2 regions of the Vibrio sp. 2134-1 genome follow, and region 2 is predicted to be linked to the other one. Evidence: predicted binding sites of a transcription regulator. Region 2 holds the regulator's gene; the other holds the start of a gene.

Region 1 (12,471 bases), on a different contig from region 2:
CTTTTACTTTTACGTCATGGATAGAAAGAATGCCATCATCTTCTAAACTTTGCAGGTGCTGACGAGCCCCCATAGTTGTCATCCCTAGCTCAGAAGAGAGTTGTTTTGCAGTGACGGAGCCATCACGCTTAACGATTTGCAATATCCTATCTACGGTCTTCATATACCCACCATTTATACGTCAGTACATATTATGCGCGATAGGGTTAGTAAAGAAAAGTGTTGACTTAATTTGAGTGTGGATTTGTAGGGGCTATGTTCATATGAGCCAATATATGTCGTCATTCTGAACGGCGAGGGACGAGGTGATTCAGAATCTATCTTTTGGTTGAGCAGTGGTTAAGGTGGTCAGGAAAGAATAGGAGCTTGTTACTATTAGATTCTTAGTCTCGCTGGAGCTCGCTAGAATGACGAGTTCTTTTAATTTAGAGCTTATTAAAGTCACCGTCATTCTGAACAACGAGGAACGAGTGTGATTCAGAATCTACTGTCCGGCTGTGCAGTGGCTTAGTTGAGCGGGAAAGAAGCGGAGTTTGCTGTTACCAGATTCTTAGTCTCGCTGGAGCTCGCTAGAATGACGAGTTTTTTCGATTTAGAGCTTGCTATGGTAGCCGTCATTCTGAACAGCGAGGAACGAGGTGATTCAGAACCTATCGTCCGGTTGAGCAGTGGTTAAGGTGACCAGGAAAGAATAGGAGCTTGTTACCACTAGATTCTTAGTCTCGCTGGCGCTCGCTAGAATGACGAGTTCTTTTGATTTAGAGCTTATTAAAGTCACCGTCATTCTGAACAACGAGGAACGAATGTGATTCAGAATCTACTGTCCGGCTGTGTAGTGGCTAAGACGAGCAGGAAGAATAGGAGTTTGCTGTTACCAGATTCTTAGTCTCGCTGGTGCTCGCTAGAATGACGAGTTCTTTTGATTTAGAGCTAATTAAAGTCTCCGTCATTCTGAACGGCGAGGGACGAGGTGATTCAGAATCTACTGTCCGGCTGTGCGGAAAGAAAGGCTCAAGCTCAGACTGAGCGAGAGCCTCGAGAAATGCTTAAAGAATAATATCGCGTACTTCTGGATCTTTACGATCTAGGTAGTGAGTCGACTTAATGCGACGAATAGTACGGCATCGACCACGCACGAGCAGCGTTTCTGTGGTTGCAATATTGCCTTGACGAGAGATACCTTCCAGCAAGTCACCTTTAGTGATGCCTGTAGCTGAAAATACCACATTGTCGCTACGAGCCATGTCTTCCATTTTGAGTACAACATTTGCTTTTACGCCCATTTCATCGCAGCGTTTTAGTTCATCTGCACCGTAAATGCGGTTTTCTTCAGTATCGCCTTTTACTTCGTGACGAGGAAGCAGGCGACCGTGCATGTCACCGTCTAGCGCTCGAATTACCGCTGCTGATACAACCCCTTCTGGCGCACCGCCAATACAGTACATCATGTCCACTTCACTGTCTGGCATACAAGTTAGAATAGAGGCAGCGACGTCACCATCAGGCACCGCAAAAACACGTACGCCCATTGCTTGCATTTCTGCAATAACGTCATCGTGGCGAGGTTTCGCAAGGGTAATAACGACTAGGGTATCAAGTGGCTTGTTCAGGGCTTTTGCTACGTTCTCTAGGTTTTCTTTTAACGGCTTTTCTAAGTCAATTACGCCTTTTGCACCAGGGCCAACAACCAGTTTTTCCATGTACATATCTGGCGCTTTAAGAAAGCAGCCTTTCTCACCTGCGGCAAGTACGGCTAGTGCGTTCGATTGTCCCATTGCCGTCATACGCGTTCCTTCAATCGGGTCGACTGCAATATCTACTTCATCACCACCAATACCCACTTGCTCACCAATGTACAGCATTGGCGCATCATCGATTTCACCCTCACCAATGACAATTTCACCACTGATATCTGTTTTGTTCAGTAGCGTGCGCATAACTTCAACAGCTGCGCCATCGGCTGCGTTTTTATCGCCACGGCCAAGCCATTTGTAACCAGCCAGAGCTGCACCTTCAGTCACACGGGAAAATGCCATTGCTAAATCGCGTTTCATGATGTCTCCAAGTAAGCAAGAGGGAAGAAGAATTTGCGCGGCGATTCTATCACAAGGTCGAGTAAACGTTTGCCTTTTTGCGAGGCTTTTACTTTATCTAACTTGAATTTGATCAATACTTAGGGCGATTTTCAGCGTAGCGAGACGCAAAATCCTTGCTCAAAAATGCTTCGGCGACAAGAAAAGTCAGCGTTTAGTGAGATTGCGCTGATTTTTTGACCGAATGATGCAAAATATCGAATATAGTGAGTGTTTCTCATCGCGACGCTGAGTAGAATGAACCTTATATAGGTTAGGTGTGCATCAATCTCGCACATCGTCCCAACGGAATAACATAGGTAGGCCAAGATGTCTTTTGAAGTACTAGAACAACTAGAATCTAAAATTCAAACTGCAGTTGACACAATCACTCTTCTTCAGATGGAAGTCGAAGAGCTGAAAGAAGATAAAGCTAAACTTGCGGAAGAAGCGAACGAGCTTCGCTCTCAACGTGAAGAGCTAGAGCAAAAAGCACAACAAGCACAGCAAGAGCACGCACAATGGCAAGAGCGCATTCGTGCACTACTTGGCAAAATGGACGAAGTGGAATAATTCGGCTTCTTCATTCCAAATTAAAAACACCCGCGTTAAGCGGGTGTTTGTGTTTTAGGGAAGTAGAAAATGTTAAGACAAGGCTAGGCGCTAAGAGCCAAGAGAAGACCCTATAACTTAGACACCTAAGACTCGCTATGCTTCTTCATCCAACTCTAAATCAATATTCAATGGTTCAGGCGACAGGATAATTCCGGTGCTATCAGCATAAATATAATCTTCAGGTAAGAAGCTGACGCCGCCAAAGTTGACTGGTACATCCAATTCGCCAATCCCCTGACTGGTCGCTCCAACAGGAATAGAAGCGAGGGCTTGAATGCCTAAGTTCATATCTTCAAGTTCATCTACTTCACGAACACAGCCGTAAACAACAATGCCTTCCCACTCGTTTTCTTCCGCAATGGTTGCGATTTCTGCATCGATAAGGGCTTTACGTAGGGAACCGCCACCGTCAATTAACAAAACGCGACCAAGTCCATCTTGCTCTAATGTCGCGCGGATCAACGAATTATCTTCAAAACACTTGATGGTGGTGATTTGCCCGGCAAATGAAGCGCGACCGCCAAAGTTACTGAACATTGGTTCAACCACATCTACCTGATCGAGGTAGATATCACAGAGTGCTGAGGTATTGTATTCCATAGCGTACCTTTCTAAACAGAAATTGGTTGTCTTTGAGTATATCTAGGCATTAAGTCAATGCAATGACAATCCTTTTTTAACTTACTAGAGTTTGAGCTACCACAATTGTTGCAAACAAAACGTTGGTGACTAAAGAGCATTTCACGATGACTGGCATCATTGGTGCTATCTGAGCGGGCTTTTGTGTATGCCAAACCGCTTTACCATGATCGGCCACGAAATAAATACTAAGTAAAAATGGCAAGCTAATCCAAACGGGTTTGTCTTGAATTAACAAGTAAGCCGCAAAGGCAAGAATAGCACCGCCAAGTAAAACAAAGTGGTAATGCTTGGCTTTGCGTTGACCCAATCGCACTGCGACTGTGCGTTTACCACACTCTCGGTCGTTCTCGATATCACGCATATTGTTGATGTTGAGTACTGCAACGGCGAGTAAACCGCAGCCTAGAGCAGGTAAGAATAGCGTGGTATCTACGTGACCAGTATGCAAGAAATAAGTACCGGATACGCCGAGTAAACCAAAAAACAAGAAAACTGAAATATCGCCAAGCCCCACGTAACCGTATGGTTTGCTACCCATGGTATAAGCAATGGCTGCGAGAATGGCCAGAATTCCCAGCCCGATAAAAGTGACAATGCTTTCCAGTGAACTTAGTGAATAGAAAACCAACACCAAGCCTGAAATGGCGGTCAGAGCGATGTTAAAGATAATCGCCTGTTTCATCTGTTTCGCACTTACCGCGCCTGACTGCATCGCTCGTAATGGGCCGAGGCGTTTGTCGTTATCTGTACCTTGAACGGCATCGCCATAGTCGTTTGCCAGGTTGGACAGAATTTGCAGCAATGTCGCGGTTACGAAAGCCATGATGGCAATCGTCAGTGAGAAATGACCCGCCGAGTACGCGAGCACGCTACCTGTTAAGATAGAGACCAATGCCAGAGGTAATGTTTTTGGACGAGCGGCTTCAAGCCAGATCTGTAGAGATTGTTTCATGGAAATTTCGTGCTAGTAACCAATGTGCCCAGTATAAGCACAAAGAGGCAGATACGCTATTGACCTAAAACAACTCAGCTAGAAGTCAAAGGGTTATTCAGAATCTATCGTCCGATTGTGCAGTGGTGAAGGTAAGTTGGAAAGAAAGGCGTTTGCTGTTAGCAGATTCTTAGTCTCGCTTGAGCTCGCTAGAATGACCAGGTCTTTTGATTTAGGTGTTGTCAAAGTCACCGTCATTCTTAACAACGAGTGTGATTCAAAATCGATCATCCGATTATGCGGTGGTGAAGGTGAGTGGGAAAGAATAGGCGTCTGTTGTTACCAGATTCTTAGTCTCGCTTGAGCTCGCTAGAATGACGAGACCTTTTTGATTTAGGTGTTGTCAAAGTCACCGTCATTCTGAACAACGAGTGTGATTCAGAATCGATCATCCGATTGTGCGGTGGTGAAGGTGAGTGGGAAAGAATAGGCGTCTGCTGTTACCAGATTCTTAGTCTCGCTTGAGCTCGCTAGAATGACGAGAGCTTTTGGTCTAGATGTTGTCTAAGTCACCGTCATTCTGAACAGCGAGGAACGAGTGTGATTCAGAATCCATCATCCGATTGTGCAGTGGTGAAGGTGAGTGTGAAAGAATAGGCGTCTGCTGTTAGCAGATTTTTAGTCTCGCTTGAGCTCGCTAGAATGACGAGATCTTTTGATTTAGATGTTGTCAAAGTCACCGTCATTCTGAACAACGAGGAACGAGTGTGATTCAGAATCTATCGTCCGATTGTGAAGTGGTGAAGGTGAGTTGGAAAGAAAGGCGTTTGCTGTTAGCAGATTCTTAGTCTCGCTTAAGCTCGCTAGAATGACGAGAGCTTTTGATCTAGATGTTGTCTAAGTCACCGTCATGCTGAACAGCGAGGAACGAGTGTGATTCAGAATCGATCATCCGATTGTGCAGTGGTGAAGGTGAGTTGGAAAGAAAGGCGTCTGCTGTTAGCAGATTCTTAGTCTCGCTTGAGCTCGCTAGAATGACGAGATCTTTTGATTTAGATGTTGTCAAAGTCACCGTCATTCTAAACAAAAAGCCCAGAAACAAGGTTCTGGGCTTTGGTAAAATAGATTGCGTTTAAAGAATAAAGCGGCTTAGATCTTCATCTTCAATTGTGTCGCCTAGGCGCGCTTTCACGTAAGCGGAATCAATAATGAATTTAGCGCCAGATTGCTCCGCTGCGTCGTAAGAGATTTCATCCATCAAGCGTTCCATTACGGTGTGTAAGCGACGAGCACCGATGTTTTCTGTGCTCTCGTTGACCGTCCATGCCGCTTCCGCGATTTGCGTGATACCATCTTCTGTGAACTCGATGTCCACATCTTCCGTTTTCATCAACGCAACGTACTGCTCTGTTAGAGAGGCTTTTGGTTCTGTCAGAATGCGTTTGAAGTCGTTGCTGCTTAGTGCTTCTAGCTCAACACGAATTGGTAGACGGCCTTGCAATTCTGGGATCAAGTCAGATGGTTTTGCCACTTGGAATGCACCAGATGCAACAAACAGAATGTGGTCTGTTTTTACCATGCCGTGCTTGGTTGATACCGTGCTGCCTTCAATCAATGGAAGTAGGTCGCGCTGAACACCTTCGCGTGAAACGTCTGGGCCTGAGCTCTCGCCGCGTTTACAGATCTTGTCGATCTCATCGATAAATACGATGCCGTTGTTTTCAACGTTGAAAATCGCTGCTTCTTTCAGCTCTTCTTGGTTAACCAGTTTCGCCGCTTCTTCTTCCGCTAACGCTTTCATTGCGTCTTTGATTTTCAGCTTACGTTTTTTCTTAGTGTCGCCAGCGAGGTTTTGGAACATGCCTTGCAGCTGGTTAGTCATCTCTTCCATACCAGGAGGCGCCATGATCTCTACGCCCATCTGCGGTGCGGCTACGTCGATTTCAATTTCTTTATCGTCTAGTTGGCCTTCACGCAGTTTCTTACGGAAGATCTGGCGAGTGTGAGAAGACTCTTCCGTTTGCTCTGCTTGACCCCAACTATCACGTGCTGGTGGCAGTAGCGCATCAAGAATGCGTTCTTCCGCTTGTTCTTCTGCGCGGAATTTCACTTTTTCCATCGCTTGTTGATGCGTCATTTTCACAGCGACATCGGTTAGGTCACGGATGATGGTTTCAACTTCTTTACCAACGTAACCCACTTCGGTGAATTTTGTCGCTTCAACTTTGATGAAAGGGGCATTTGCCAGTTTTGCGAGGCGTCGTGCGATTTCAGTCTTACCAACACCAGTAGGGCCAATCATCAAGATGTTTTTTGGCGTCACTTCGGCACGCAAGCTTTCTTCAAGCTGCATGCGGCGCCAGCGGTTACGAAGTGCAATCGCAACCGAACGTTTGGCTTTTTCTTGACCGATAATGTGGCGGTTCAATTCATGAACGATTTCGCGAGGCGTCATTTCAGACATATTCTTTCCTTACTTCGTTACGATTACGCGGTTGGTTTTTCAGGCTCTATTGTTGAGTCTAGCTCTTCTACCGTGTGGTGATGGTTAGTGAAGACACAAATGTCACCCGCGATATTGAGAGCTTTTTCCGCGATCTCACGAGCATCTAGATCTGTGTTTTCTAGTAGGGCGGTTGCGGCAGCTTGTGCGTAAGCACCACCAGAGCCAATCGCAATCAGGTCGTGTTCTGGCTGTACGACATCACCATTACCGGTAATGATTAACGATGCGGTTTCGTCGGCAACGGCAAGTAATGCTTCGAGCTTGCGCAAAGCACGATCGCTACGCCAGTCTTTAGCTAGCTCAACTGCCGCTTTGGTTAGGTGACCTTGGTGCATTTGCAGTTTGCTTTCGAAGCGCTCAAAAAGGGTGAAGGCATCCGCAGTACCGCCGGCAAAGCCCGCTAGTACTTGGTTGTTGTATAGGCGGCGAACTTTGCGCGCATTACCTTTCATTACGGTATTGCCTAGAGATACTTGGCCATCACCCGCGATGACGACTTTATTATTTCGACGTACAGATACAATGGTAGTCACAGTCGACCTCTTGATTATTTCTCTTTGGATTTAATTCAGTATATGGGGGAGGAGAAATGGGGATTCAAGGGGGCAAAAAGAAAGGCCCTAGGATCTTAGCTCCTAGGGCCTGAGTTTAAAGATTTTCTTTCCAAATCGCGCACGGCTCGATTTTCGCGCGTTGCAGTTTATGACGGTCACGTTCTGCATCACGTTTGAACTTATACGGACCTAGCACCACACGATACCATGAACTGCCTTCTTTCTTACGAATCTTGCTCGACATCCCTTGGAACGCGATTGCAAGCTTGCGCTCTTCCGCTTGTGCCTGAGTTTTGTACGCGCCACACTGCATGATGTAAGGAATTTTAGAAACTTCAATTTCTTTAGCCACAACTTCAACTTCACGTTTCGGTAGTGACTCAACATATTCCCATTTTTCTTCTGGTGGTGGCGGCAAGTCTTTTTTCGGCTTTGGTTTGCTGACAGTGGTTGTTGGCTGCTTCACGACTGGTTGTTTAGGTTCTGGGTCGCTACTCAAAAGGTAAAGACCATAGCCAAAACCGCCCACGAGCAAGATAGCGAGCAGGCCACTGCGCCAAGGTTTTTTTCTTCTCGGCGGCTGTTTTTTTGTCGACTTTTTTGGGGCGCCTCGCCCCCGTCTTACATAATCTCTATTTGCCACGGTTATTTCTGGTCATCAAGGATTCTTGCAAATATGTTAATCCAGAACGAGTTGAGAAAACACCCTATTGATAGAATCTTGATAGCTAAAGCGCGACAACGCCCGAGTGTAGGAGTGTGTTTCCGTTCTCACTTACATTTATTCAGGGATACACAAAAAGCAGGAGGGGTAAATAAAAAAGCGGCGCCTTAGCACCGCTTTGGGGATGAATACCTAATCTTTAGGTTAAGGGCGCTGTGGTGGCGCTGCACTTCCACGAATGACGAGATTAGTTTCAAGCAGACGCGAGCCTGAATGCACGTCGTGGCCTTTTAACATCTCGAGCATCATTAGCATCGCTTGTCGACCAATCTCATAGCGAGGTTGAGATATGGTGGTCAACGGTGGATCGCAGTACTGAGCGAAGTTAATGTCATCAAAGCCCACAACAGAGAGATCTTGCGGTACTCGTAAGCCAAGCTTTTTCGCTTCTTGAATTGCGCCGATGGCCATTGTGTCACAGTGACAGAAAATAGCCGTTGGTGGTTCTGGCAATTCGAGCAGTTTACGAACGGCTTTTGCTCCGCCATCAAAAGAGAACTCAGTAATGACACTATATTGTGGATCTTTATTGATGCCGGCACGGCGCAGGGCTTGTTGGTAGCCTTGCTGGCGGAACTGACACAATATTGCTGTATCTGGTCCAGAGATTTGAGCAATGCGTTTATGACCTAATTGGGTCAGGTAATTCACCGCTTCAAATGCTGAGGTCAGGTTATCAATATGTACTGTCGGAAGCTCGAGCTCTGGCGCAAATTCACACGCCATTACCATCGGAGGTAAGTTCTTTTGCTCTGGCTTACTGACATCGAATGGTAGATCTGTACCAAGCAGTAGCATTCCATCTGCCTGCTTAGTAAATACGAGGTTTACGAAAGAGCTTTCGCGTTTCTTCTGTTGTCCGCTATCGCCCAGCAGGACTAGATAGCCATGTTCCATGGCTGCATCTTCAATACCGCGAATAATTTCAGAAAAATAAGGATCACAGATGTCGGGAACGATAGTAACAATGGTTTTTGATTCGTTTCTACGTAAGTTACGCGCTAATGAGTTTGGAGAATAACCCGCTTCAAGTACGGCATCTTCTACTCTCTTTCTTGTAGAAGAAGAGACTTTCTCTGGATTCATTAAGGCTCGAGATACCGTAGCCGTAGACACTCCCGCAAGCTGGGCAACATCCTTCATTGTCGCCATAGTTTTTAACCTCTCATTTATTTTTTGCCAAGATGACGTTATTCCGGTTTGAAATCAGAGTAATCAAACCGAGTGAGAGCTGTATTTGCTCTTCGCTCAGTTCGTGTTAACGAGTGGGAAAATGGATTCTTCACCGCGATATCAATTTGTGGGAATAGTCATTGTTTTAATCTAAGCCTGTGCAAACAAGTCACTTTAGACTTTTCTAATTTGGATAGTCTATTCATTTCTAAAGTGAAAGTTACGGTCTGTTTAACAAAAATTGTAATCTTGGTGTGATTCTGGTCACATTAAATGGTAATTCATTACATAGTTAAACGTTTGCTAGCTGAGATCTTGTGGTTCTATGTCTAAATTCCAGCGTACTTTCTTAGCATTTGGCAACAACTCAATAGCAGGTTTGGCACTGGTTAATAACTTTTGCATCAATGAACGATGCTGAGTTTGCAGTAATAGTTGCCAGCGGTATTTACCAGCCCGCTTAGCCAAAGGTGAAGGAGTAGGGCCTAACACCATGCAGGAATCATCGAACAGAGGGTGTGACTCTAACGTAAAGCGAACCTGACGCAGGAAGTCTTCAACTACCTCACTTTGGTTCGCCTCTGCTTTATACAGAGTCAAGAAACTATAAGGCGGAAGCTGAGCCAGTTTGCGTTCTTCCAGAGCAGTCATAGCAAAGTGGCGATAGTCTTTTTGAAGCAGGGCCTGCAGCAAGCTGTGCTCAGGATGGTGGGTTTGTAGGATAACCTCGCCAGGTTTACTTGCGCGGCCGGCACGACCTGCGACCTGAATAAACAACTGCGCTAGTCGCTCGGAAGCGCGGAAGTCACTACTATAGAGAGAGCCATCAACATCCAAAAGAGCAACGAGTGTTACATTTGGAAAATGGTGCCCCTTAGCCAGCATTTGGGTGCCAATCAGAATTTGATGTTCACCTTTACGAATCGATTCAAGGGCATCTTCCAAACTACCTTTGCGACGTGTGCTGTCTCTGTCGATGCGAATGGCGTTGTATTCTGGAAATAACTGAGCCAATTGTTGTTCGAGTTGTTCCGTTCCTACGCCGACGGTAACCAGTTGAGTTGAACCACACCCCTGACATTGATGAATTACCGGTTGTTGTGAGCCGCAGTGATGGCAGCGTATTTCGTTGCTGTAATGGTGGAACGTATAGTACGCATCACAACGTTTACATTCTGCAATCCAACCGCATTCATGGCACATCAAAGCGGGCGAAAAGCCTCGGCGGTTAAGAAACAACATTACTTGATTGCCCGCTTTTAAATGCTTGCGCATCTCGGCAATCAGTTGGGCAGATAAGCCACTTTCTAAATACTGACCTTTTACATCTAACACTTTATTAGTGGTTGGCACGGCAGAGCCAGCTCGTTGGGTTAGTGTTAAATGGTGATATTTGCCTGACAAGGCATTGTGCAATGTCTCCAGTGCAGGTGTGGCTGAGCCCAGAACAATCGGAACTTGTTCTTTATGAGCGCGCATTACAGCAACATCGCGTGCATGATAACGCAAGCTATCTTGCTGTTTGTAAGAGGTGTCATGTTCCTCGTCCACAATGATAATCCCGAGATCAGCAAAAGGCGCGAGTAGGGCAGAGCGTGTGCCGATAATGATTCCGGCCGCTTTGTCGCGTGCAGAAAGCCACGCATTCAGACGCTCCGTCTCGTTTAACCCGGAGTGGATGACGTCAACTGGCACATTAAAACGGCGTTTAAAGCGGTTGATGGTTTGGGGCGTTAAGCCAATCTCTGGTACTAAAACCAAGGCTTGTTTCCCTTGCTCTAAAACTGGCTTGATAAGGTTGAGGTACACTTCTGTCTTACCTGAGCCCGTGACGCCTTCTAATAAATAGCAAGCAAAACCTGTTTGGCTATTTACACTTGCAATAGCCAGCGCTTGTTCGTGGTTGAGCTTTGGCTTCTCGACGTCGCATTCAACGTGCTGTCCCCACTGGGTGATTACAGGCTTCTTCTCGATACGTTCAATCCAGCCTTTCTCTTCTAAAGACTTTAGTACTGTTGAGGCTATCTCTTGGTCGACAAATTCCTGGTGAGGCAAAGCGCCGTTAACCAACATTTGCAAGACCTTCTGTTGTTTGACCGCTCGACGATCAAGCCCTTGCATCAGCTTGTCTTTACCGGATTCGGTAATTTGCCACTCTTGTAACGTCGCAAAATCTGCAGGCTTTCCTTTACGTAGAGCTGCTGGCATCGCATTGTGTAGCGTATCTCCAAGTGGGTATTGGTAGAACTGGCTGCACCAAGTCAGCAACGAATAAAGCTTTTCAGACCATATCGGCTGAGAATCAAGAACTGCTTTGATTGGCTTGAGTTGATCTTTGGGAAAGTCCGAGTGATTAACCATTGCGGTGACGATGCCGACTAAGGTTTGGCGTCCAAAAGGCACGGAAACGCGTCCACCAATGATCGGAAACAGGTGCCCCGGAATGGCGTAATCAAATTGTTTGTCGAGCGGAACGGGTAATGCCACTCTAGCAATGGTTGGACGCATAAATTCTTAGCTATTAAAAAGAGGGAAAGGAAATGAGAGTCTATTAAAATCGGTATGGAAATTCGAGTAAAGCTATGTGATTCAGCGTGAATCGTGCCTCTATGATTAGTCTGGCTAAAAAAGTGGCGAAAAAGTTGCCAAATGTGTTGATCCGAGCAATGTGATTCTTTACTATATCGCGCCTTGAGATATGGCTTCGGCAATTAGTTGATGCGGTATCCCATTTTATTATTAATTGCGTGTGGTGTGCGGCTTAGATTCGTATAGCGACACGGCCTACTATTGAGGTTATCCCATGAAAGCTGGTATCCACCCAGAATACAAAGCAGTAAAAGCGACTTGTTCTTGCGGCAACTCTTTTGAGTTCAACTCTACTCTAGGTAAAGAGTCTATCCACCTAGACGTATGTGACAAGTGTCACCCATTCTACACTGGTAAGCAACGTATCGTTGATACAGGCGGCCGTGTTGATCGCTTCAACAAGCGTTTCGGTGCACTATCAAGCGGTAAGAAATAATAGCAGCCGCTATTACGATTACAGTTTAGAAAAGGACGCTTCGGCGTCCTTTTTGTTTAATGGCTACCAAGCGAAGAGGGATGTATAGGGTTTGGAATATTCCCGATTATTTTTCACTCAGCGCTTGCAACCTAAAGTGTGATCTGTATAATGCAGCGCACTGGTTAAGCCAGTTGTGAACCAATGAGCAGTGAGGAGCGAGCAAATCTAAGGATTTGTGAGGTAATGT
Region 2 (12,471 bases):
AATGATGTACAAGTCTTCTGGACAGTCGTCTAGCTCTACCAGTTTCTCTTCGATGCCTGACAAGTCAGAAACAACGATAGCGTGACGAGCCGGACCGTACATCGCACTGAAGTAAGGCGCGTCATCAATCGTGATGTCATCGTAGATCTCAGACAGCAATACACCGCCCAGCGTATCTGCCAAACCTTTCAGGCGAGGGTCATTTGAACCACCAGGAGAAGCAAGACGCTCAATCTCAGAGTCTAGCTGGCTACGGCGCTCAGCAAGCTTATCTTTAGCTAAAGACAGCTCCCTTTCTTGTTCAAGGACAACTTGCATGTGGTTCATTACCGCATGGCGATCCTCAAGCTCTTCACCGCTCTGCTCTCTCAGTTTCTCTAGCGCATCGTTCGCCGCAATCCAAGCTGGTGCTATTGCTTCAAGCTTACTGATTTCTGCCACCGCGTTTTGCTCTAGACGGCGCTGTTCACCACGCTGATCACGAACTTCTTCTTGAGCTATCTCTAGTGATTCGATTTGCGTCGCATGACGTTCACGTTCTTGTTCAAACGTAACCTCATCGGTTAGTTCAACGTGATATTGCTTTTTGTATTCAGCAACCAGTTCACGTGCTTGACGCTGCTGGTTAAGGCTGCGTTCGAGATCACGGTGTTGTGCTCGCCATTGCTGTTCGTTTTGCGCGATTTGTTGTGACTCACGCGCTTTCGCAATTGCGGTTTTCGCATGTTCAGACGCGTCTTTGCGCTCAACTTGACCAACGATGCTTTGTACTAGTTTAAGCGCGGTTTCAAACTGCTCTGCCGCTGCAGAAGACATGTCCAGCTTGTGCTTAACCGATAGCAACGCATTGGTGTTTTCTGATTCTTTGCTCTTAAGCTCAGAGACAAGCGCTTGAGCCGATTCCGCCGTTAGGCTGTCATCGCCAAGTAGCTTCTTCGCTTTCTCCAGCGCTTGAACTGCTTGTTGATATTGAAGGGCGCGAGTTTGCTGAACGTCAAGAGCTTGCTGGTAATCAGCAAGTTGCGTCTTAAGGCTATCCACCTCTTCTTCTGCAACGGTAGCTTGCTCTTCAGCCATCATCACGCGTTCTTGCGCTTCTTCCACTACCATCATTTGTTCTTCAAGACGCTCGCTCAGCTCTTCAAGATCTTCTTGGTAGCGTTCGATCTTCTCTTGCTGACGCAGCGCGTTTTGCACAAGTTGCAAGTGATCAGAAGCCGCTTGGTAGTCTTGCTCTAAAGAAGATTCTGACTCGATCAGCAGTTCCAGCTCTTCTTGAACGCGGTTAAGCAGATTGTTTTGCTCAATCAAGGTCTCGCGAGAACCAAATAACTCTGAACGCAAAGACAATGTCTGTTCTAGTTTTTTACGGCGCTCGTTGGCATGGCGCATATAGTCCGCCGCCACGTAGTTGGTCGACTCTGTAATCAAGTGTTTGAACAAGTCACGGTCTGCTTGCGTGGTTTTGATCGCTTCTAGCGTCATGCGGTTTTCACGCAACGCCGATTCCATATCTTGGAACGCTTTCTTCACGCCGCCGTTTTGTGGCAAAAGGTAGTCACGTAGCGAGCGTGTAATCGCACTTGAGATACCACCGTAAAGCGATGCTTCAATCAGGCGGTAGAATTTAGAACGGTCACCAGAGTTACGCAGTTTCTTCGGAATCACACCGAATTCAAACATTTGCGCGTGGTAATCCACGATAGAAGAGAACGCTTTGAACTGAACACCTTCAAATTCCGCGATCGATTCTTTTACTTCGTTGATTTGACGTACACGAGCTTGAGTCGCAGATACGCTTTCAACCAAGATATCCGTTGGTTTCACATGGCTTGGAAGACCTTGGATAACAAACGGTTTGATGTCTACCTTCTTATCACGACCCGCAACTTGCTGCAGTTTTACTGCAAACAACAGGCGTTGGTTACGTGAGTTCACCACGTCTAGCGCCGCATAACATGCGCCCGGCTGTAGCTTACCGTACAAACCTTTGTCGCGAGACGATTGGCTGCTGCCTGCTTCTGTCGTGTTACGGAAGTGCAGCAGCGTTTGGTCAGGAATCAATGCGGTGATGAACGCCGCCATTGTGGTTGATTTACCTGCACCGTTACCACCTGATAGCGTGGTGACCAGACCATCGATGTCAAACGTACGGGCAAAGAAGCCGTTCCAGTTGACCATGGTCAGCGATTGGTATTTACCGCGTTCAATCATGCTCATGCTTCACCCTCTTCTGTTGTTTCTTCTTGGGCTTGATCGTCTTGATCTTCTTCAGACAATAAGCTGCCTTGGCTTGGCTCTTTGGTGTGCACTACTGCTTCACCATCACGGATCAGACGCAGCTGCGCTTCACGCATGTCATCGCCAATACGTACATCGGCACCAAAGCGGAATACCGCTTCACTGATGCTGAATTTACCGGTTTCACCGATGTTGATGATCATGCCTAGGCGACGCAGACGACGAAGTGACGTACGTACTTTTTCAAACAGCTTTTCTTTATCGAGGTCAGAACCAGTCGCACGGTTCGTCACTAGCTTCATCAGCTTGTTTTCATCTGCTAGAGCAAGCAGTTCGTCGTACAGCTCTTGGTTAGTGAAGATGCCTTCGTGCGCAAGACGCTCTGGGCTTAGATAAAGGAAACACAGTACCTTACCCACCAGCATATCCAGTTCAGAAAGAACACTACGGCCAATCAGAGACGTTGAACGAGGACGAAGATAGAAGAAACCTTCTGGCGCTTTCACCAATTCGGTGTTGTAGCGTTGGTAGAAAGAAGAAAGCTCAAGTTCGAAATCCGACAGCAACGCGTGGTTGTCTAGATCTTCACTTGAGATATGACGCCCTGCTCGAAGCATGCTGTCTAGCGCTGGGAACAGAGGGTTAGAAATTGCTTTTGCCAGATTCTCTGACATGTATTCATTAGTATCGGTCGATGACATTCGCTTGTACCTTTGCCCCAAATTCGTTGATTGCTTTCCAGTCTGGTTGAATCGCTTGGTAATCCGATTCTGAATACCCTAGACGTACAGCTTGATCGACGATAATGCGAGCTAAATCAAAATGATGAGTGTAAGGGTGCTGTGCAAGGTAATCTCGCAGTACCACACTCAAATCGATTGGTGTGCCTTGATCTTTATGCGCTTTTAGCATGTCACCAATTCGTTCAGACAGCTCATCATTGACTTGTTGAAACTCTTCGTATTCTACTTCCATCGGAACTTGACCCGTGACCTCGTCATCACGCAGTACTAGGGCCTCATCACGAAGGTCAGAAAGCCTCTCCGCATCTGCATAAGTCAGATACCAAGGCGCATCGAAGTAATCTTTGACGGATTGACGCAGACGCGAGCTAAACGCACGGTTCTTATCCATATCGATTGCAGTACGAATAAACTTGTGCACGTGTCGGTCATAACCAATCCAAAGGTCGATCGCTTGCTGGCCCCAGCTTGTGATTCGGTCCAGCTTCATTTGCAGACCAAACAAGGCTTCTTCGATAAACTCCAGCTCAGGGTCACCGTAAACAATTTCTTGAATATCGAGGATCTGAGTTTGCAGTTCATCACTGGCGGCTTGCAGCGTATCTTGAAGTTCACGCAACGTGCTTGATGTTTCTGACAGAAGTGCTTCACAGTTGTTGATCGCTTCGCGCCAGTCCTTGTTAAGCAGGTCAGCAATCTGTTGTTTCACTGACTGTTGCTGCTCATCCATAACACGTTGGTTGAGGTCAATTTGATCGAAAATTTCGCCTACAGAATATTTTAAAACACCGTATACGTTTTTCTTCCAGTGACCCGGTGTGCCACCTTTTTGTGCTGCCTCAATCGCTTTCGCCATTTCATCCGCTACCATGGATAGCTGGATAGATAGACGCAGTTTTGAGAACTCACGATGACGCACGTAGTAGTCGGTTATTCCTATCGCTAATGGCGACAAGCGGTAAATGCTCGCTCCGTCAGTAATCTCACTGACAAAACGGCTCATAAGACGCTGCTTAACCATCTCGTTGATCGCATTGTTCGCACGAAAAGCGGAGGCTTCGCCGGTCTCATCAAATAGTCGAGTGACGATGGCAAATGCATCATGCAGTTCACCTTCACCCAGTTCTTCATCGAACCTTTCATTACTCAGTACGGCAATGGCTATCAAAAATGCCAATCGCTCTGTGGTCAGGTTCAACGAGAAATCGTGCTGCTTAACCCAGCCAACCAGCTCATCGATTGGTTGCTCTGCAGCATTGAGAGTCATCTCACTCATTGTTATTCCTGTTTATCGTTCTTTTTAGCCCACACATGAATGTAGCGGCCTAATGAGAGGTATGGCTCTTGTCGACAAAGTTGTTTTTCTAGCGCCAACACATCTTCAAACTCGTAATCACCCATGTATTCCATATTGCCTATGTAATCACTAAATGAGCGAATACCAGATTTGCCACAAATATTAAAACCTGAATTTTCTATCCACTGGTAGACTTCTTCAGGTTTTAAGCCTTTTTGCGGCTGTAGTTTAAATCTTTTTCGGTGAGGCATGCCGTCTAATATATGAGGAATGTTGCCACAAACCACGTTTTTATAGACTAAACCGTGGTGGTTGTAGAACATGACTGATGCGATGCCTCCCGGTTTTACTTGTTCTAGAACTGTTTCAAGTGCGGCCTTAGGATCAACCAGCCACTCCATCACAGCGTGGAACATAGCCAGATCGACCCGTCCATCCATATGTTCACCGATGGATTGGACAGGCGAATGAATCAGGCGATACTGCTCAAGCAAACCGTTTTTTTCAATATCCTGCTTAGCCAACTGCAGCATTTCCGAAGATAGATCACATAAAGCGATTCGATGTCCGAGCTTAGCAAGCTTTTGCGACATTTGTGCCAAACCACCACCAGCGTCTAACACTTCTAGGGGTTGCTGGTCAGCATCTAATTCACTTAGAATCTGTAGAAAATCTTCCCACACAATGATTTGGCGGATCTCCCCTTTATCGGAGCCGTAAATATTTTTTGCAAATTTGTGGGCGATATCGTCGAAATTGCGGTCTTCTGTCACTTCTGCTGAGTTATCATAACGGATTGTGCCGCTATTCTGGCACAAGGAAAGCAGGAATAAAGAGGGATACCCTCATTTTTATTATCAATTGATGTTTTTTCGGACTATTTATGTATGTTTGAGCTGAAAAAAGTAGTGTCAGCCATGCTTATGCCCCTTCCGGCATTGCTGCTGATAGGCTTGTTGGGTCTTGCTCTCATTAGTTTTACTACAAAACGTAAAACTGGCTGCTTCGTTGTTCTATTCTCTTTTGTTGGCATTTTTCTTGTTGCCTTCCAACCTGTTTCAACCAAGCTTCTTATGCCGTTAGAGCGAGAGCATAAAGCCTTTTTGCCAGTTTCTGGCACCATCGACTACGTGATGGTTTTAGGGAATGGTCATGTTATCGATGACGAAATTCCACCCACCTCGCAGTTAAGCCGTGCAGCATTAATGCGCTTAACTGAGGGCATTCGTATTTTAAGAATGTATCCAGGCGCGAAATTAATCTTATCCGGCTATGCTGGCGGATCTGAAATTAGCCACGCGAGAATGATGGCGAACGTTGCCCTAGCCTTAGGTGTAGCAAAATCCGATATCATTTTATTAGAGGATGCAAAGGATACGTGGGAAGAGGCACGTCAAGCGGCTGCATTCGTTCAGCAAAAGGAGATTGTGTTAGTCACCTCTGCAAGCCACATGAGCCGTGCATTGTATGAGTTCAACGCAGCAGGCATTAAACCAATCCCAGCTCCGACCAACTTCTTAGCTATTAGCGAAATCAGTCAACCTTGGGATAAATACTCACCTAAAGCGCGTTACTTAGAACAAACAGAGCTTTATTGGCATGAGTACTTGGGCAGTATTTGGCAAAGGTTGCGTGATACTGTCGGCCAAACACCAATGGTTGAAGCAAACTAGTATTATCTTGAAGCCACAAAAAAGGAGAGCCGAAGCTCTCCTTTTTCTTTTTACGATTGAGTTATGTTCAAACTAGTCACCAGCAAACATATAGCCCTCGCCGTGTACCGTTACAAAAATCTGTGGGTTCTTAGGATCGAACTCCATTTTTGCGCGCATACGTCGAATAAGAACATCAATGGTGCGGTCATTCGGCGCATCCACTCGATGGCTGATCATGTTCAAAATACGCTCACGACTTAACACCTGGTTAGGGTAAGACGATAATGCCACCAAAAGTTCATACTCTGCTTTAGTTAGTTTTACTGGCTCACCGTTGCGGCTAAGTGCGCGACGTTGAATGTCGAATGTCCACTCCCCAAAGCGCACAATGTGCTCTTCACTGGTTTCATTCGCTTTCGAGCTGCCACTGCGCGCTGCTGAAATACGCCACAGCAAGTTTTTAACGCGAACTAACAGCTCTCTCAGTTCAAAAGGTTTTGTCACATAATCGTCAGCACCCATTTCTAGGCCTACGATTTTATCAATGCTATCCGTGCGTCCTGTTACTAATATGATACCAATATCCGATTGGCTACGTAACTCACGAGTAAGCATCAGGCCGTCTTCACCAGGCAGGTTAATATCCAGCATGATCAGGTCTACATCGCCCGCTTGCAAAACTTCACGCATTTCCGCGCCACTCTCTGCTTCGCTGACTTGGTAGCCCTCATTTTGGAAATATCCCGCAAGCTTACTACGAGTTACAACATCATCTTCTACGACTAATACGTGATAGCTCATTTACACCACTTTTCTGTCTTCTTATTATCCAAGACGTATTCTATTCATAACTAGTAACATTTCTAGTCATAGATACATTAAAACGCAAGATTTAGCGTTTTTATTGATTCAAAACAAGCTTACCCACTGCTATTAATAAACGGTCATTTTTGACCATAAAACATAACAATTATAGTTACTGCTATTCATTTTAATTGATTACACTTAGGGGATATCCCTAATTGACTTTGTGATGCATGACTTGAAGCATCATTCAGGAGCCCAAAATGCAAGAAGTGAAAGCTTTTAATGAAAAACGCGCTGAAATTTACTGGTGGTTTTCGAGCTTGTTCGCAAAAGAACTAACAGAGAAAGAATTGGAAGCCTATCACAGTGTTGAAATTCGCAGTTTTCTCGCAGGCTTAGGTGAAAATGAGTCGCTGAAACCAGCCGTTGATAGCCTAGTTGATGCGCTGAATCGGTTACAAGATCGTGAAGATGCACAACTAGAGCTTGCAGCTGACTTTTGTGAACTGTTTTTGAAGACAGAAAAATACGGCGCTCTTCCTTACGCATCCATGTACATTGGTGAATCAGGTTTACTGAATGACAAGCCAGCTGAGGAAATGGAAAAGTTGATGGCTGAATTTGGCGTTCAAGTAGACGAAAACCTAAAGGAACCTGCGGATCACTTAGCCGTTGAGCTCGACTTTCTCGGGAACATGATTATCCGCTCAAACGAGCTTGAACAAGAAAAACACATGGAAGAAGCCTTCGTTAAACAAAACGACTTTATCCAGCAACAATTGATGTCTTGGTTACCTCAGTTTTCAGACAAATGTAAACAATTCGACGAATTTGGATTTTACTCGAGTGTCGCGAAACTATTAGTTGCATTTTGTAAACTAGACAGCGCCTACCTTCTTGGTGAATAATTGCCGCCTATTTTTAGGGAGCCTGCCTATCGGGCTTCCTGTATGCCGAAAGTGACCAATTGTAAGTAACTTGGGTATAATATTCGTTTGCCTTAACTTAGCGCAAAGACGCTTGGTTATTTAGCAGTCAAAATGTGACTTCAAATACACAAATCTCGTGCTGAAAACATTGCTAGTCAGTCCACATAGGGCTAAAATGTGAGCGCAAACGATTAAATATGATTTATATGTAAACCGCTGAAATATAGCGGTTTTTGTGTTTTCTTAACAGGTTGATGGCAATTTCTCATCAGATAGAAAAAAGATAAAATTCATCGACCGATGCTGCTACGCACCCTTTTGTCGCACTTGGATCAACCGCTGCCGAGACACTTAGCGCCAATTTTATATTGCTAGGTGTGAAACCATTAGAGCATCAGGTACATCCAATACGACATATTTCAGTAGCTCGATACAGGACACCATTTATGGCCACGATAAAAGACGTTGCTCGCTTAGCCGGCGTTTCCACTACGACAGTTTCGCACGTTATCAATAAAACGCGTTTCGTTGCAGAAGCAACGCAAGAAAAAGTAATGAAAGCCGTTGACGAGCTGAATTACGCGCCAAGTGCCGTTGCACGCAGCCTAAAATGCAACTCAACTCGTACGATTGGCATGTTAGTAACTCAATCAACTAACCTATTTTTCTCAGAAGTGATTGATGGCGTTGAGAGCTACTGTTACCGCCAAGGCTATACTCTGATTTTATGTAACACAGGCGGGATTTACGAAAAACAACGCGATTACATTCGTATGCTGGCTGAAAAGCGCGTTGATGGCATCCTAGTGATGTGTTCTGACTTAACCGAAGAACTAAAAGAGATGCTTGACCGTCATGCGGACATTCCTAAAGTGGTCATGGATTGGGGCCCAGAGAGCTCGCAAGCAGACAAAATCATGGATAACTCAGAAGAAGGTGGCTACATTGCGACCAAACATCTGATTGACAATGGTCATACGGATATCGCTTGTCTAAGCGGTCATTTTGAAAAGCTTGCTTGCCAAGAGCGCATTGCAGGTTTCCGTCGCGCAATGAGCGAAGCGAACCTAGCTGTAAATGAAGACTGGATCCTTGAAGGTAACTTTGAATGTGATACGGCCGTATTAGTTGCAGATAAAATTACCGCAATGGACAAGCGCCCGACGGCGGTATTCTGTTTTAACGACACAATGGCTCTCGGCCTAATGAGCCGCTTGCAACAAAACGGGATCAAAATTCCTGAAGATATTTCAGTGATCGGCTACGACAACATCGAGCTTGCAGAATACTTCTCTCCACCGCTAACGACTATCCACCAACCTAAACGTCGTGTTGGTAAAAATGCATTCGAAATTCTACTTGAGCGTATCAAAGATAAAGAACACGAAAAACGAATTTTCGAAATGCAACCTGAGCTTGTAATTCGAAATACTGTGAAAAAAATGAACTAAATTTCACTGTATTTAACACGGTTAAATAAGCGCTCTACAGGGGCGCTTATTTTTTTGGAAAAATTAAGCATTCTCTAATACTTCACACCACTCTAATAACAATTGACTAACGTTAACTCCCTGTTTTATATAAATGTAATATATATTAAGAACTCCTTTTCAAAGGCCAATTTGCACCTTTCCATATGCAAAATAGAGCATTCAATCTATCATTTTTATTGAACCGAAATCACACTTTTAACGCTAAACCGTGATGTTAATTCAATATAAGAAGTATGCTCATTGTGTCACGCACAGGGCAAACCATTCGAAAGAGTGGGACGCAAAGCCTCCGGCCTGAACCATATTACGATATGGAAGGTAGCGGGGTTACCGATGGCAAGTGTGTAAGCAATGACTTTACTCTGTAATGACATTGTTTTTACGCATGTTTGCTACTCTCTCGGACCTGACTTTTGGTGGCGTAATATTAATTACACCGAGATAACAAAACATGGATAAACCGATACTCAAAGACTCTATGAAGCTATTTGAGGCACTTGGTAATATCAAGTCGCGCTCAATGTTTGGTGGCTTCGGACTATTCGCTGATGAAACAATGTTTGCACTAGTGGTAAACAATCAGCTTCATATCAGAGCAGACCAAAAAACTTCATCTGACTTCGAGAAACAAGGGCTAAAGCCTTACGTTTATAAAAAACGTGGCTTTCCAGTCGTTACAAAGTACTACGCTATTTCCAGCGATTTATGGGAATCAAGCGAACGCTTAATCGAAGTAGCGAATCAATCATTGAAAAAGGCAAAGCTTGAGAAAGAACAGCAAGCAAGTACAAAGCCTAACCGTTTGAAAGATTTGCCTAACTTACGACTGGCTACCGAGCGCATGCTAAAAAAAGCCGGCATCGAATCCGTAGAGAAGCTTGAAGAGGAAGGTGCGCTTAACGCCTATAAAGCGATAAGAGATACGCACTCTGCAACCGTCAACATTGAGTTGCTATGGGCACTAGAAGGTGCTATCAACGGCACTCATTGGAGTGTGGTACCTCAAGCTCGCCGAGATGAGTTGATGAACGGCCTCCAATAAAAGTCGGCCTAAAAACTATCTTGTAAAACCGCAGTCTAATCTGCGGTTTTTTTGTGAAATTTTTTCGGTTTTCCTACTGTCTTATTACATATATCCCAAATTGGAATCAAAATTATGAATAAGAAACTGATATTAGGTCTCATCCTACTAGCGGCTATCGTCTTTTTAGGTATTAACTTTGGCCAGTATTTAACCTTAGAGAATGCAAAAGCCCAACAAGAAGCACTAACTACATACATCGATCAGAATTTTGTATTCTCGGCTGCGATTTACTTTTTTACCTACATTGCAATTACCGCTTTTTCTATCCCAGGAGCGGCAGTAGTCACCTTACTTGGTGCAGCCTTATTTGGTTTTTGGACAAGCTTGCTACTGGTTTCTTTCGCTAGCACTATGGGGGCAACACTGGCCTTCTTGAGCAGCCGATACTTATTGCGTGACTGGGTACAAAACAAATTCGGAAATAAACTCAACGCAATTAATCAAGGTGTCGAAAAAGACGGAGCTTTTTATCTATTTTCCTTGCGTCTAATCCCTGTATTCCCTTTCTTTCTAATCAACTTACTGATGGGCTTAACGCCGATGTCTGTAGGTAGATTTTATCTCACTAGCCAAATAGGTATGCTGCCAGGCACAGCCGTATATCTGAATGCAGGTACTCAATTAGCAACAATTGAAAGCCTATCGGGCATTGTTTCACCCGCAGTATTAGCGTCTTTTGCGCTATTGGGACTATTTCCAATCATCACTAAATGGGTTATGGATAAAGTAAGGCCGACACCAAGTCAGCAAAACTCGTAATTGGTGAAGTGGGTATTTTGATGAAAATATTTATCGCTAAAAACCCAGCAGAAGCACACATTGTATGTGAGCTGCTTAAAGTGGAACAAATTTACTGTGAAGTTCGTGGAGAAGGTATTTTCGGCTTAAAAGGAGAACTGCCGTTTGGTGATGATACCGATCCTTATGTGTGGCTTTTTGACACTGCACAAAAGATGAAAGCTGAAGAAATAGTAAAAGCATATCGAAAACAATCCGATAGGCATGAGTATCAAGATTGGCAATGCCCAAAATGTCATGAAATAAACGAAGGGCAATTTGGTGCATGTTGGCAATGTGGATATCAACTAGGAGAGCTATAGCGGCTCTCCTATTCAGTGGATACACTCAGTTTTAAGCACATACAGCTTGCTGTTTAATAAACTCGATGGAGTGTTGATTGAAGTCTTCTGGACGCTCTACATTGCATACATGACCACAATTCGGGATTTCTCGTAGAATGCTGAGCTTATGTGCTGCAACCATTTCTTTGACAGGTTTAATAAACATGTAATCCCTGTCGCCCATTAAGTAGAGAGTCGGAATGGGTAACTCTCGATCTTTAAAATATTTCATTAACGGATTTACATCAGCAGCAAGAATAAACCAACGTTTAAATTCTTTTTGGCAAAGCTTCTTGGCTTCGCGAATAAAAAGGTGGCGAGATTCTCGTTGGCTTCTTTGAGGCATAACAATATAAGCGAACAGTTTGTAGAGCCACATGTACGGTAGGATATGCTTACAAAAATTACCTAATTTCACCAATATCTGAGAACGAGTGTTAAGCCTTGTGACAGCACCGCCGAGCACCATCGAACGTACGCGCTCTGATGACAATTCAGCAAGGTTTCGAACAATAATGGTACCAAGCGACATACCGACAAAATGAGCGGATTGGATCTTTAAATGGTCCAATACTTTCAAAATATCTTGAGTAACTTCCGTAAAGGTATAACGGCTAGCAATGAGCTCTTTAAGTAACTGATTTGACTTTCCATGCCCTCTTAAATCGATCAACAATAAGTTAAAGTGTTGCTTGTAAGCTTTAATTTGCTTGAACCAGATAGAAGAGCTACCACCAGCACCGTGCACAAATACAACCCACTCATGACTAGTAGGGTGCAAATAGGTTTTATGAAAAAGTAGCGGCTGGGTCATATTCAGTATCAAAAAGATCGTGCTATTGAGTAAAAAGCCATCCTACCACACTCCCCTTACTCAAGATAATAAAGGCACCTCATTCGGCGCCTTTCGTTACAATTTTAAGTCAAACTAACGCTGAGTGGTAAAGCTGCAAATAAGATTCTGCGGCCTTTTGCCAACAAAAGTCTTGTTGCATCGCATGCAACTGTACTTTATTCACTTCAGGCTCGTTTTGAGCGTAGAGCAACAGTGCCCTTAGCATCGTTAACAACAATGCCTGCGGTGTCGGTTCGAAAAAAACA

What was found. Region 2 encodes PurR, which represses purine synthesis genes. Its sites were predicted from a motif close to TNANGNAAACGTTTNCNTNA; they were not measured.
Region 1: the regulator PurR is predicted to act here: its motif matches at 2,112-2,131, upstream of glpX (class II fructose-bisphosphatase).

Annotation. Positions count from the first base shown of each region.
Region 1 is NZ_JAWOUS010000005.1:1,835-14,305, forward strand. It holds gene R7R78_RS07865 (helix-turn-helix transcriptional regulator) at 1-163, opposite strand, end outside; gene glpX (class II fructose-bisphosphatase) at 1,047-2,054, opposite strand; gene zapB (cell division protein ZapB) at 2,403-2,645, shown strand; gene rraA (ribonuclease E activity regulator RraA) at 2,781-3,287, opposite strand; gene R7R78_RS07885 (1,4-dihydroxy-2-naphthoate polyprenyltransferase) at 3,364-4,281, opposite strand; gene hslU (HslU--HslV peptidase ATPase subunit) at 5,393-6,724, opposite strand; gene hslV (ATP-dependent protease subunit HslV) at 6,748-7,299, opposite strand; gene ftsN (cell division protein FtsN) at 7,415-7,963, opposite strand; gene cytR (DNA-binding transcriptional regulator CytR) at 8,189-9,217, opposite strand; gene priA (primosomal protein N') at 9,521-11,725, opposite strand; gene rpmE (50S ribosomal protein L31) at 12,021-12,242, shown strand.
Region 2 is NZ_JAWOUS010000011.1:45,639-58,109, reverse strand. It holds gene mukB (chromosome partition protein MukB) at 1-2,214, opposite strand, end outside; gene mukE (chromosome partition protein MukE) at 2,217-2,942, opposite strand; gene mukF (chromosome partition protein MukF) at 2,923-4,260, opposite strand; gene cmoM (tRNA uridine 5-oxyacetic acid(34) methyltransferase CmoM) at 4,263-5,054, opposite strand; gene elyC (envelope biogenesis factor ElyC) at 5,169-5,954, shown strand; gene torR (two-component system response regulator TorR) at 6,027-6,737, opposite strand; gene torD (molecular chaperone TorD) at 7,004-7,651, shown strand; gene purR (HTH-type transcriptional repressor PurR) at 8,119-9,123, shown strand; cyclic di-GMP riboswitch class I at 9,411-9,500, shown strand; gene R7R78_RS13585 (TfoX/Sxy family DNA transformation protein) at 9,617-10,207, shown strand; gene R7R78_RS13580 (TVP38/TMEM64 family protein) at 10,322-11,008, shown strand; gene R7R78_RS13575 (DUF2007 domain-containing protein) at 11,029-11,349, shown strand; gene R7R78_RS13570 (alpha/beta fold hydrolase) at 11,381-12,184, opposite strand; gene glgA (glycogen synthase GlgA) at 12,294-12,471, opposite strand, start outside.